DNA from 3 places in the Paenibacillus hamazuiensis genome. Region 3 is predicted to be linked to each of the others. Evidence: a T-box and tRNA genes for the amino acid it is inferred to sense, from the RefSeq annotation. Region 3 holds a T-box; the other regions hold tRNA genes.
What was found. The T-box of region 3 lies ahead of leuS (leucine--tRNA ligase). A T-box ahead of a tRNA ligase gene usually reads a tRNA of that ligase, here a tRNA-Leu.
Positions count from the first base shown of each region.

Region 1: it has a tRNA-Leu gene. The T-box ahead of leuS (leucine--tRNA ligase) is inferred to sense a tRNA for this amino acid. The anticodon was not compared.
Region 2: it has a tRNA-Leu gene. The T-box ahead of leuS (leucine--tRNA ligase) is inferred to sense a tRNA for this amino acid. The anticodon was not compared.

Region 1 covers NZ_JALRMO010000001.1:7,384,451-7,388,434, forward strand. The annotation lists rRNA gene MYS68_RS32505 (23S ribosomal RNA) at 1-18, shown strand, start outside; rRNA gene rrf (5S ribosomal RNA) at 126-242, shown strand; tRNA gene MYS68_RS32515 (tRNA-Asn) at 339-414, shown strand; tRNA gene MYS68_RS32520 (tRNA-Ser) at 450-541, shown strand; tRNA gene MYS68_RS32525 (tRNA-Val) at 561-636, shown strand; tRNA gene MYS68_RS32530 (tRNA-Met) at 655-731, shown strand; tRNA gene MYS68_RS32535 (tRNA-Asp) at 746-822, shown strand; tRNA gene MYS68_RS32540 (tRNA-Thr) at 838-912, shown strand; tRNA gene MYS68_RS32545 (tRNA-Tyr) at 922-1,007, shown strand; tRNA gene MYS68_RS32550 (tRNA-His) at 1,013-1,088, shown strand; tRNA gene MYS68_RS32555 (tRNA-Gln) at 1,103-1,177, shown strand; tRNA gene MYS68_RS32560 (tRNA-Lys) at 1,184-1,256, shown strand; tRNA gene MYS68_RS32565 (tRNA-Gly) at 1,273-1,347, shown strand; tRNA gene MYS68_RS32570 (tRNA-Gly) at 1,590-1,664, shown strand; tRNA gene MYS68_RS32575 (tRNA-Arg) at 1,799-1,875, shown strand; tRNA gene MYS68_RS32580 (tRNA-Leu) at 1,900-1,982, shown strand; tRNA gene MYS68_RS32585 (tRNA-Pro) at 1,992-2,068, shown strand; tRNA gene MYS68_RS32590 (tRNA-Gly) at 2,087-2,160, shown strand; tRNA gene MYS68_RS32595 (tRNA-Arg) at 2,179-2,252, shown strand; gene cidR (cidABC operon transcriptional activator CidR) at 2,403-3,302, opposite strand; gene MYS68_RS32605 (CidA/LrgA family protein) at 3,414-3,791, shown strand; gene MYS68_RS32610 (LrgB family protein) at 3,793-3,984, shown strand, end outside.
Region 2 covers NZ_JALRMO010000001.1:5,504,869-5,508,852, reverse strand. The annotation lists rRNA gene MYS68_RS23990 (23S ribosomal RNA) at 1-327, shown strand, start outside; rRNA gene rrf (5S ribosomal RNA) at 486-602, shown strand; tRNA gene MYS68_RS23980 (tRNA-Asn) at 684-759, shown strand; tRNA gene MYS68_RS23975 (tRNA-Ser) at 761-852, shown strand; tRNA gene MYS68_RS23970 (tRNA-Glu) at 864-935, shown strand; tRNA gene MYS68_RS23965 (tRNA-Val) at 972-1,047, shown strand; tRNA gene MYS68_RS23960 (tRNA-Met) at 1,066-1,142, shown strand; tRNA gene MYS68_RS23955 (tRNA-Asp) at 1,156-1,232, shown strand; tRNA gene MYS68_RS23950 (tRNA-Phe) at 1,295-1,370, shown strand; tRNA gene MYS68_RS23945 (tRNA-Thr) at 1,388-1,463, shown strand; tRNA gene MYS68_RS23940 (tRNA-Tyr) at 1,474-1,559, shown strand; tRNA gene MYS68_RS23935 (tRNA-Trp) at 1,574-1,647, shown strand; tRNA gene MYS68_RS23930 (tRNA-His) at 1,657-1,732, shown strand; tRNA gene MYS68_RS23925 (tRNA-Gln) at 1,749-1,820, shown strand; tRNA gene MYS68_RS23920 (tRNA-Gly) at 1,832-1,906, shown strand; tRNA gene MYS68_RS23915 (tRNA-Cys) at 1,908-1,981, shown strand; tRNA gene MYS68_RS23910 (tRNA-Leu) at 1,990-2,078, shown strand; tRNA gene MYS68_RS23905 (tRNA-Arg) at 2,093-2,169, shown strand; tRNA gene MYS68_RS23900 (tRNA-Leu) at 2,197-2,276, shown strand; gene ltrA (group II intron reverse transcriptase/maturase) at 2,366-3,691, opposite strand.
Region 3 covers NZ_JALRMO010000001.1:3,618,030-3,622,013, reverse strand. The annotation lists gene MYS68_RS15990 (CvfB family protein) at 1-379, shown strand, start outside; gene MYS68_RS15985 (hypothetical protein) at 781-1,245, shown strand; gene MYS68_RS15980 (class I SAM-dependent DNA methyltransferase) at 1,332-2,132, shown strand; T-box leader at 2,351-2,596, shown strand; gene leuS (leucine--tRNA ligase) at 2,723-3,984, shown strand, end outside.

The sequences.
Region 1 (3,984 bases), 3.8 Mb from region 3:
GGTCGAGGGCTTAACCAAAAGAAGTACCCAAAGGAATCTAACGCAGCACACTTGAAGTGATTCGCATCTAGTTTTCAGGGAGCAACACGCTTCCGAAGCGAGTTTTGATTAAGACAAAACTCATGTTTGGTGACGATGGCGGAGGGGAACCACGCGTACCCATCCCGAACACGACCGTTAAGCCCTCCAGCGCCGATGGTACTTAGACCGCAGGGTCTTGGGAGAGTAGGACGTCGCCAAGCAGGCAAGGTACGTTAGACCTTCAAAGATAGTACTGCGTAGGTCTAACATTCCAGTCAGACATGTAAGACTGACAGTCGAACGTTGTCTACGAGCGTTCCCCGATAGCTCAGTCGGTAGAGCACTCGACTGTTAATCGAGTTGTCACAGGTTCGAGTCCTGTTCGGGGAGCCATATTCACAATTGAGAAGCTTTGTTACGGTCATATTGGAGAGGTGTCCGAGTTGGCCGAAGGAGCACGATTGGAAATCGTGTAGGCGTCACAAGCGTCTCGAGGGTTCGAATCCCTCTCTCTCCGCCATTACATAGCTACTATTCATGGAGGCTTAGCTCAGCTGGGAGAGCATCTGCCTTACAAGCAGAGGGTCGGCGGTTCGATCCCGTCAGCCTCCACCATATATGATATTTAATCGACGCGGGGTGGAGCAGCCCGGTAGCTCGTCGGGCTCATAACCCGAAGGCCGCAGGTTCAAATCCTGCCCCCGCAACCAAATTTTCTTAACGCGGAGCCGTGGTGTAGAGGCCTAACATGCCTGCCTGTCACGCAGGAGACCGCGGGTTCGAATCCCGTCGGCTCCGCCATTTACTTGTCTACATGCCGTCGTAGCTCAGGGGTAGAGCAACGCACTCGTAATGCGTAGGCCGGAGGTTCAATTCCTCTCGACGGCACCAGAGTCACATGGAGGATTAGCGAAGTGGCCAAACGCAGCAGACTGTAAATCTGTTCTCTGACGAGTTCGGTGGTTCGAATCCATCATCCTCCACCAACATGGCGGTCGTGGCGAAGTGGCTAACGCATCGGATTGTGGCTCCGACATTCGAGGGTTCAATTCCCTTCGATCGCCCCATTTATATAATTCATTGGGGATTAGCCAAGCGGTAAGGCAACGGACTTTGACTCCGTCATGCCTAGGTTCGAATCCTAGATCCCCAGCCATTACATGAGCCATTAGCTCAGTCGGTAGAGCACCTGACTTTTAATCAGGGTGTCGTAGGTTCGAGTCCTACATGGCTCACTTTTAAAAATCTTATGCGGAAGTGGCTCAGGGGTAGAGCATCGCCTTGCCAAGGCGAGGGTCGCGGGTTCGAATCCCGTCTTCCGCTCCATTATGATTAAGCTAGGTAAGGGATGAAGAACCCGGTGTTTTAAGGGTTCGTCGGAGCGATACTTCGTTAGGGTTTGCTTCGCAGTCTCGGAGTGAAACGGAGAGTATCCCGTCTTCCGCTTCATTATGATTAAGCTAGGTAGGGATGAGAACCCGGTGTTTTAAGGGTTCGTCGGAATTGTCTAGCTGCATAAAAATTACCGCTTGCATAACATCAAGTACATCGCTTATATTATTAATTACGCGGAAGTGGCTCAGGGGTAGAGCATCGCCTTGCCAAGGCGAGGGTCGCGGGTTCGAATCCCGTCTTCCGCTCCATTATGATTAAGCTAAAAAGGGATGAGAACCCATTGTTTTCAGGGTTCGTCGGAGCGACACTTCGTTAGAAATCACTTCGCAGTCTCGGAGTGAAACGAAGAGTATCCCGTCTTCCGCTCCATTATTATAACTATGTGCCCTTAGCTCAGCCGGATAGAGCGTTTGACTACGAATCAAAAGGTCGGGAGTTCGAATCTCTCAGGGCACGCCATTTTAACTTTATACATTGTAATAAGCCGGTGTGGCGGAATTGGCAGACGCGCGCGACTCAAAATCGTGAGGGAAACCGTGGGGGTTCGAGTCCCTTCACCGGCACCATGCATATAACGGGACGTAGCTCAGCTTGGTAGAGCACCTGGTTTGGGACCAGGGGGTCGCATGTTCGAATCGTGTCGTCCCGACCATGATATACAATTCCATATGCGGGTGTAGTTCAATGGTAGAACTCCAGCCTTCCAAGCTGGTAGCGTGGGTTCGATTCCCATCACCCGCTCCATATTTGAAATGCGCACGTGTCTCAGTAGCTCAGTTGGATAGAGCAACGGCCTTCTAAGCCGTGTGTCGGGGGTTCGAATCCCTCCTGAGACGCTTCTGCTCAACATAGCCCGCTATAGCACGATTGGTAAGACATACGTGCGACATACGGATACATAACCGAACCTCCTACGCGTGACAGCTTAGGAGGTTTTCTTGCTTTATAGCATGACCGTGAAGGGCTTAGATTAAGATTGCCTATTCCTACTCCCCGACTTTCCTCCTTTCCAGCTTATCCCGAGTAAAATGAATCCATTCCCGGGCTGCGAACGACAAGTATCCTGTCCTGCGCCATGCGATGGCAAGCTGCCACGGGATCGAAGGGTTTGCAAACGAAACGGTATGTACGCGGCTAGGATCAAGCGATGCGCAGATCGTTTCCGGCAGCATGGCGATACCCAAGTCGGCCGAGACCATTTCGCTGATAAAATCCCACTGGGAGCTTTCGTACAGCACCTTCGGCTCAAACCCTGCAGCCTTGCAAGCCGATATAATGCGGTCGTGAAGGGCGAAGTCCTCGCGGAAGGAAATGAGCGGCTCATCGGCTAATTCCGCCAGCGCGACGTGATCCCTTTGGGCAAGCCGATGTGACGGGGGGACAACCAGTTTCAACTTTTCATCCACAAAAGGGAACCAATCCAATAATTCATTATGAATGGGCAGGAGAACTACGCCGACATCGAGATGTCCGGCTTCTACGGCAGCCTCAATCTTTTTGGCCCCGTCTTCCACCATGTCCAATTCGATGCCCGGATACTGTTTGCGAAACTGATTGATCACGTTCGGGAAAAAACGGGCGCCGACCATTGGTGGCAATCCGATGCGGATACGGCCTTTCTTCAGGTGCGTGAGATCATTTAGCTCCGCAGAGAGGCTTTCGAAAGACTGCAGGATATGTTTGGCGTGCGCTACAATAACTTGACCGGAGTCGGTGAGTTCAACCTGCCGTCCTTCGCGTATGAATACCTCAATGCCCAGCTCGTCTTCCAGGTTCCGTATCATTTTACTGATCGTCGGCTGCGAAATATGGAGGGCATTAGCGGCCTGAGTGAAGCTTTTGCAGCGAGCGACTTCCAACACATATTGCAGATGCCGGATATCCATTGCACTCATGCTCCTTACATAGATAAATGGAATGAAATCTATTCAATGTATTCATTTTACCTATAAAAGGAGCTGTTGTATACTTTCAATAGTGTAAGGGAGGGAAGCCGCATGAAAGCAATAGATCTTATTCGCCGGCTGGGGCAAATCGGCTTCTTTATTCTCGTTTCCAAGGGAATGAATGAGATCGTGTCACTGTTCCGGCTACCTATTCCGGGGAGCATCTTAGGGATGCTGCTTGTTTTTGTTTTACTTCTCGTGGGTATAATCCGGTTGGATTGGATCGACGCGGGAGCCAATTGGCTGCTCGCCGAAATGCTGTTATTTTTTATTCCTTCGGCGGTCGGAGTACTTCCTTATAAAAATCTGCTGCTGAGCAGCGGCCTGCAAATTGGCGCTGTCATCCTGGGGAGTACACTCATGGTTATGGTGTGCAGCGGCTATATCGCGCAAGGGATTACGAAATGGAAAGAAAGGAGGCCTTCGTGAGATGTTGGCCTTTTTATGTTTTGTTATGACCATTGCCATATATATCGCAGCGAAAAAGCTTTACCGCCGCTGGCCGCGGGTGTATTTGACGCCGCTTTTGACCGTGCCGGTTTTGGCCATTTTGCTGGTGGTCTTCTTTCGCATTCCTTTCGAAGCCTACACTTCGGGGACGAAATGGATCAGCGAGATGGTA
Region 2 (3,984 bases), 1.9 Mb from region 3:
AAGCGGTACGCGAGCTGGGTTCAGAACGTCGTGAGACAGTTCGGTCCCTATCTGTCGCGGGCGTAGGAAATTTGAGAGGAGCTGTCCTTAGTACGAGAGGACCGGGATGGACGTACCGCTGGTGTACCAGTTGTCTCGCCAGAGGCACGGCTGGATAGCCAAGTACGGAAGGGATAAGCGCTGAAAGCATCTAAGCGTGAAGCCCCCCTCAAGATGAGATTTCCCAGTATGTAAGACCCCTTGTAGACGACGAGGTAGATAGGTTCGGGGTGGAAGCGCGGCAACGTGTGGAGCTGACGAATACTAATCGGTCGAGGGCTTAACCATATTACCCAAGAAAGTGAAGCGAAGCGTTGTAGCTTATGCCGATTACTTTCTCGGGGCCCAAAAGGATAAATTCTAAAGCGTAACTTGAAGTGATTCGCATCTAGTTTTCAGGGAGCAAGATGCTCCCGAAGCGAGTTTTGTTTAAGACAAAACTCATGTTTGGTGACGATGGCGGAGGGGAACCACGCGTACCCATCCCGAACACGACCGTTAAGCCCTCCAGCGCCGATGGTACTTAGACCGCAGGGTCTTGGGAGAGTAGGACGTCGCCAAGCAGCCCAAAGCACGTTCGACCTTCGCAGGTCGAGTACATGTGAGAGTCGAACGTTGCAAAAAAGGCAATATTAACTAAATATTCCCCGATAGCTCAGTCGGTAGAGCACTCGACTGTTAATCGAGTTGTCACAGGTTCGAGTCCTGTTCGGGGAGCCATGGAGAGGTGTCCGAGTTGGCCGAAGGAGCACGATTGGAAATCGTGTAGGCGTCACAAGCGTCTCGAGGGTTCGAATCCCTCTCTCTCCGCCACTATTTATTACGGCCCGTTGGTCAAGGGGTTAAGACACCTCCCTTTCACGGAGGTAACAGGGGTTCGAATCCCCTACGGGTCATTTAGTCTCCGCATATTTTTACGGAGACTCCACTATGGAGGCTTAGCTCAGCTGGGAGAGCATCTGCCTTACAAGCAGAGGGTCGGCGGTTCGATCCCGTCAGCCTCCACCATATATGATATTTAATCGACGCGGGGTGGAGCAGCCCGGTAGCTCGTCGGGCTCATAACCCGAAGGCCGCAGGTTCAAATCCTGCCCCCGCAACCAACTTTTCTATCGCGGAGCCGTGGTGTAGAGGCCTAACATGCCTGCCTGTCACGCAGGAGACCGCGGGTTCGAATCCCGTCGGCTCCGCCATTTAACATCTCGTAAGGGATGAGAACCCAATGTTTTCAGGGTTCGATGAAGTATATTAGCATGGCTCGGTAGCTCAGTCGGTAGAGCAGAGGACTGAAAATCCTCGTGTCGGCGGTTCGATTCCGTCCCGAGCCACCATTTTTCGTTGTAAGTTAGCCGCTGTAGCTCAATTGGTAGAGCAACTGACTTGTAATCAGTAGGTTGGGGGTTCAAGTCCTCTCGGCGGCACCATTGGTAATTTGGAGGCTTAGCGAAGTGGCCAAACGCAGCAGACTGTAAATCTGTTCTCGTACGAGTTCGGTGGTTCGAATCCATCAGCCTCCACCACTTTTTAATCTCATAGGGGCATAGTTTAAAGGTAGAACAAAGGTCTCCAAAACCTTTGGTGTGGGTTCGATTCCTGCTGCCCCTGCCAATCAATATGGCGGTCGTGGCGAAGTGGCTAACGCATCGGATTGTGGCTCCGACATTCGAGGGTTCAATTCCCTTCGATCGCCCCATTTTTTTATAAATCGTTGGGGATTAGCCAAGCGGTAAGGCAACGGACTTTGACTCCGTCATGCCTAGGTTCGAATCCTAGATCCCCAGTGTATACTAATGCGGAAGTGGCTCAGGGGTAGAGCATCGCCTTGCCAAGGCGAGGGTCGCGGGTTCGAATCCCGTCTTCCGCTCCAAGGCGCCATAGCCAAGTGGTAAGGCAGAGCTCTGCAAAAGCTTTACCCCCAGTTCGAATCTGGGTGGCGCCTCCATTTTTTTAGCCGGAGTGGCGGAATCGGCAGACGCACAGGACTTAAAATCCTGCGGTAGGTGACTACCGTACCAGTTCAAGTCTGGTCTTCGGCACCACTCAACGACAACATGTGCCCTTAGCTCAGCCGGATAGAGCGTTTGACTACGAATCAAAAGGTCAGGAGTTCGAATCTCTTAGGGCACGCCATTTTTTTTTTGATCTTTAATTTCATAAGCCGGTGTGGCGGAATTGGCAGACGCGCGCGACTCAAAATCGTGAGGGAAACCGTGGGGGTTCGAGTCCCTTCACCGGCATCGAATGAAAATCGAGTAGGCCCATGAATGAATTCATGGGCCTCTCACAGAACCGGACGTGCGGGTCATCGCATCCGGCTCCTCCGCGCTTATCCCCGCTGGGGATGATGTTCATTATAGATGTCTACGAGAAAAACGAGACCTCTTTCTCTGAACCAATCGTTTGGCATTGCAACACTGGCTGGCTTGGATAGCGAGCTTCTCCATGCGAACATACGCATCTTGGGAAGCTCTCCCCTCCACTTATTCTTTCTTAGTGCCCTGTAGAAGTTCTTCGGCTTTTTCCAGCTCCGCAACTGTACCATCCGGAGCCTTCTCCTTATCCATGCATCGTACTCTCTCATCAGACTTCCTACGTTGCCCCAGCCAAAATAGCTACCCCATCCACGTAAATATGGATTCAACTTCTTTCGGATCAGCTGTTCCACATTCACCGTTTGGTTCCGCCGCGTAATTGCTTTCACGCGTTCTTTAAATTTCTGTTTGGCTTTCGAGGATGGAGTAACCCAAAATCCCGGTTTAAACTCATGACCTAGGAACATAAAGGACTGTTCCAAGTTGTTCACGATCTTGGTTTTCTCCGGGTGTACTTTGAGCCCAAGCTCTTGTTCCAGTAGACGAATAACACCTTGGAGTACCCTCTCTGCCCCCTTTTGGGATTTGCAGCAGATCACAAAATCATCGGCGTACCGTGTTATACGGTGCTTCCGTTCAGTCATGAGCTTATCCAGCGGGTTTAGGTAGATATTCGCCAAAAGCGGACTAATAACCCCACCCTGTGGACTTCCTTGCTCGTTCAGGTGAAAACTTCCGTTCTCCATGACTCCGGACTTTAAGAAGCTTTCTATGAGCTTTAGGACACTACCATCCACCACTTCTTCCTTGACGGCCTTAAGCAACTTGTCATGTGGAATGAGATCGAAATACGATTTCAGGTCGGCGTCGATCACATAAACGTATCCATCCATGAGATCTTTCCGAATGTTCTCCAGCGCCATGTGTGCACTGCGTCCCGGGCGAAACCCAAAACTACACTCCATAAATGTCGCCTCGTAAATCGGTTCGAGGATTCGGCGGGTCGCCGCCTGTACTACGCGATCGCGAATTGCGGGTATCCCGAGCGGCCTTTGACCCCCATTTTCCTTGGAAATGTACATGCGCCTGACCGGCATCGGCTTGTATGCCTTCGCCCGCAGCTCCTGCTGAAGCGTTCTTAAGTTACGCTCCAGTTCACTCTCGAATACCTTTATGGTCACTCCGTCTACTCCCGCTGCTCCCCGGTTGCGCTTGACCTCCCGGAATGCCTCCTCAAGGTTCGGCATCGCCCATATCTTGTCGATGAGGCTGTGCCATCTGCGTTTTCTCGGGACTTCTACTCCCTCACGAAAGCCTACCTCTCCTTTTCCTTCCTTCATGTCTCGTGTTCCTTCCCTTTCAGTTTCCGGACGTATAGCTAATCTTTCAGCCTTTCCGGTTCCCCTTCGGTACTCCGCCCCAGACGGCCTACCCTTTTGTTCAGCCCCGGCTCTTCGCTCTTCTTGGCTCCCCGGCTTCTGTCTGGCACATGACGGCTTCCTAGGTGGTTATGCTTTTCTTCCACGGTTCCGGGCTTCGCACCAAGTCTTTGCCTTTTGGGTCTAAGCTTGCACCGACAACGTTGGTGTCGGTTCACTTGCCATTGCGGCTTTTCCGGCAAGCTTTCTCACTA
Region 3 (3,984 bases):
GTTCGTCCTTGTGGACGGGGGCGTCGTCGGCTTCGGCGCGATCGGGATGATCCACGCGTCGGAAAGGACGCATCTGCTTCGTGTAGGCGAGCGGGTCAAGGTGAGAGTGACCCATGTCCGGGAGGACGGCCGCGTCAATTTGTCGATGCGGCAGCCGAAGCATATCGGGCGCGGCGAAGACGCGGACAAGCTGCTCGCTTTTTTGCGGGAGCGTCCGAATCAGGCCATGCCGTATTCCGACGAAACGCCGGCCGACTTGATCCAGCAGCGCTTCCAGATGAGCAAATCTGCGTTTAAACGTGCGATCGGCAAGCTGCTTAAGGAAGGTCTCATCTACCAGGAAGGCAGCTGGACGTATCTGAAGCATAAAGAGCAGTGAGCAGGGAAAGCGGCAAGCGGCGTAAAAGAGGCAGATCCTCCGCTTCCGGCAGTCTATCCTGGCGCTCGGCCCATTGACGGAGGGGCCGGCATGGGAGTGGGCGGCAACAACAAACGAAAATAAGCGGTAATACGGAGCGTTAACGGAATGAGCGCATCATTCCTTTAAAGCTCCGTTTTTTTGCGTTTTCCCGGATTGGCGGAACAAATCCGCTCGCTGATCCGCCGCGGCCCGACACAAGTCAAAGGCTTAATGAACGGGGCCCGGCCGCGCTGCGTCGCAGCGAGCCGAGCAATCGCCAGGGCGGGATGAGACGCAGTATAAAATTTCGCAAATGTAAATATTTATTTGTAAAAATTGCATATTTTAGCTATAATAACATACGAGGGGGGAACCGCACGATGCCAGAGAAGCTGCTTGAGCAAATTTTGCACAAACTGGATCATATTGAGAGCCATATTAACGCTATCAAGCAGGACATTCAAGCGTTGGATACCCGAGTAGAGCGGCTCGAACGCAAGAGAAGCAAAGTTCCCGCGCAAATGGAACGTTTGGATAAATACGTCGCAATAATGGAACAGGAAATTCGCTCGGTTCGCGGCGAACAGCAGCGTCAAGGCGAACTGCTCCAGCTTGTCGCCGACACGGCGGGTGCGGCGGCGAAACAGCTGGCGGATATGCAGGTGAAGCAGGGGCAGCTGGCGAGCTCGTTATTGGCTCTTCATCAGCAGATGCACGAGAGCCGGGAGCGGGATCAGCGGAGCGACGATGTGCTGGATGCGCTGTTCATGCGGTCGTTGGAGCAGGAAGTTCATCTGCGCGAATGGAAAGCATATTTCGGACATATGAAAGCTGCGGGGCCGTAAAGCCGATGCGGCTTTTTTTGTGTTGCCGGGCATCGTATGCTATATTTTTGAAAAAGCGGAACTAAAAAAGGAGCTGCAATGGTTAAATGGCTTACGAACAATTCGCCAATCATTACGATCGGCTGATGGAAGATATGCCGTATCCGGACTGGATCGAGTTTGCCCAGCGGTGCTGGAGCAAATTCGGACGGCCGCAAACGGTGGTCGATCTGGGCTGCGGCACAGGGACGATCTCGCTTCGTCTCGCCCAGCTCGGAATGAGCGTCACCGGCATCGATTTGTCCGAGGAGATGCTGGCCATCGCCTCGCAAAAGCTGGAGCAGATCAGGCAGCAAGGGCAGCCGTTTCCCAGAGGCGGTTCGGTCACTTTGCTGCAGCAGGATATGCGGGAGTGGGAGCTGCCCGAGCCGGTTGATTCGGTCATCTCGTTTTGCGATTGCTTCAACTATTTGCTGGAAGAGGAAGATGTGGAGGACGCGCTGCGGCGGGTTTACGCCGGGCTGAAGCCGGGCGGCGTGTTCATCTTCGATGTGCATACGCCGGGACAACTCGTCGCTTATGCGGAGAGCCAGCCGTTTTTTTTGAACGATGACGACATCGCTTATATTTGGACATGCGACTTTGACGGGGGGCGATGCGAAATCGAGCATGCGCTGACGATTTTCGTGCAGGATACGACGGCGATCAATTGTGCGGCGGACGATTTGTCCACCGACAAGTTTCGGCGCATCGAGGATGTGCATATACAGCGGGCGTATTCGCTTGATTGGTGGAAAGGCGCGCTCCGCCGCACCGGCTTCGGCGAGGTGGAAAGCTACGGCGACTTTACATGGACTCCGCCGAACGAATCGACGCAGCGGGCTTTTTTCGTGGCGGTCAAGCGGTAATTCGACTATAACCTCGAAATGAGCTGAACCACGCATAAAATAATGCCCCACAAAGGCAGGGAAAGAAGAATGCCGTTGACGATTCCGGCCATGAGCGTTCACCTCGGTTCCAAAGTAAGTATTCCCAGTATGGCCGGGTTCGTCCCAGTTTAATCCGCAGGTGATGATGAGCTTGACATTTGCGGCGTTTTTTGCATATAATCTAACCAATTACATACGGATTGGCTGTGAAAAGGAGCAGTAGCTGTGCGGAGCGTTTCCCAGAGAGCCGGCGGCGGTGAAAGCCGGCAAATGCCAGCAGCGAACTCGCCTTGGAGCCTTGAGGTCAACTTCGGAACTGCCTTGCCGCAATGTCCGGACGAGCCGATTCGTCGCCCCGCGTTAAGGGTCAGAGTGAACAAGGGCAAAGCATGCCTCTTGTTAACTAGGGTGGTACCACGGGAATTCAGCCTCTCGTCCCTAGCGAATACGCTAGAGGGCGGGAGGTTTTTTAATTGCTTGGAAATGGTGCAAAGCAAATTGTTGTGGGTAACCGGGGACGTTTTCATTTTTCAAAGATACAGGAAGATATCGAGGAGGAAGTGGCACAAATGGCACAGGAAGTAAAGGAGCAGACGGGCTACAACCCGCTGGTTGTGGAGCCCAAGTGGCAGAAGTTTTGGGAGGAAAACAAAACGTTCAAAACGCTCGATAACGACGCGCTGCCGAAATTTTACGCGCTTGATATGTTTCCATATCCGTCGGGAGCCGGGCTGCACGTAGGGCACCCGGAAGGGTATACGGCAACCGATATCGTATCCCGCTACAAGCGGATGAGAGGATACAACGTGCTGCACCCGATGGGCTGGGACGCGTTCGGGCTGCCGGCAGAGCAGCATGCGCTCGATACGGGCCAGCACCCGCGAGACATAACGGTGAAAAATATCAATAATTTCCGCCGGCAGATCAAGTCGCTCGGTTTTTCGTACGACTGGGACCGCGAGATCAGCACGACCGATCCGGAGTATTACAAGTGGACCCAATGGATTTTTATCCAGCTGTATAAAAAAGGACTCGCTTACGTCGACGAGGTGCCGGTGAACTGGTGTCCGGCGCTCGGTACGGTGCTGGCGAACGAGGAAGTTATCGACGGCAAAAGCGAGCGCGGCGGCCATCCGGTCATCCGCAAGCCGATGCGCCAGTGGATTTTGAAGATTACCGAATACGCCGAGCGTTTGCTGGAGGATTTGGAAGAGCTTGACTGGTCGGAAAGCATCAAGGACATGCAGCGCAACTGGATCGGCAAGTCGAAGGGCGCGGAGGTGCAGTTTGCGATCGACGGCCATGCGGAGCAGGCTTTGACGGTCTTTACGACCCGTCCCGACACGCTGTTCGGAGCGACCTACTGCGTGCTTGCGCCGGAGCATGAGCTTGTGGAGCGCATCACGACGCCGGAGCAGCAGGCAGCGGTCAAGGACTATCAGGAGAAAGCCGCACGCAAGAGCGACCTGGAGCGGACCGACCTGGCGAAGGATAAAACCGGCGTTTTCACCGGCGCTTACGCGATCAATCCGGTGAACGGGGCTAAGGTGCCGATCTGGATCGCCGATTATGTCCTCGGCGGATACGGTACGGGGGCGATTATGGCGGTGCCGGGCCACGATCAGCGCGACTGGGAGTTCGCGAAGCAGTTCGACCTGCCGATCATCGAAGTCGTCAAGGGCGGCGACGTCGAGAAAGAAGCTTACGCCGGGGACGGCGAGCACGTGAACTCCGGGCTCCTGAACGGACTGAACAACGAACAGGCGATCGCCCGCATGATCGAATGGCTGGAGCAAAACGGTAAAGGCAAGGGCAAAGTGACCTACCGTCT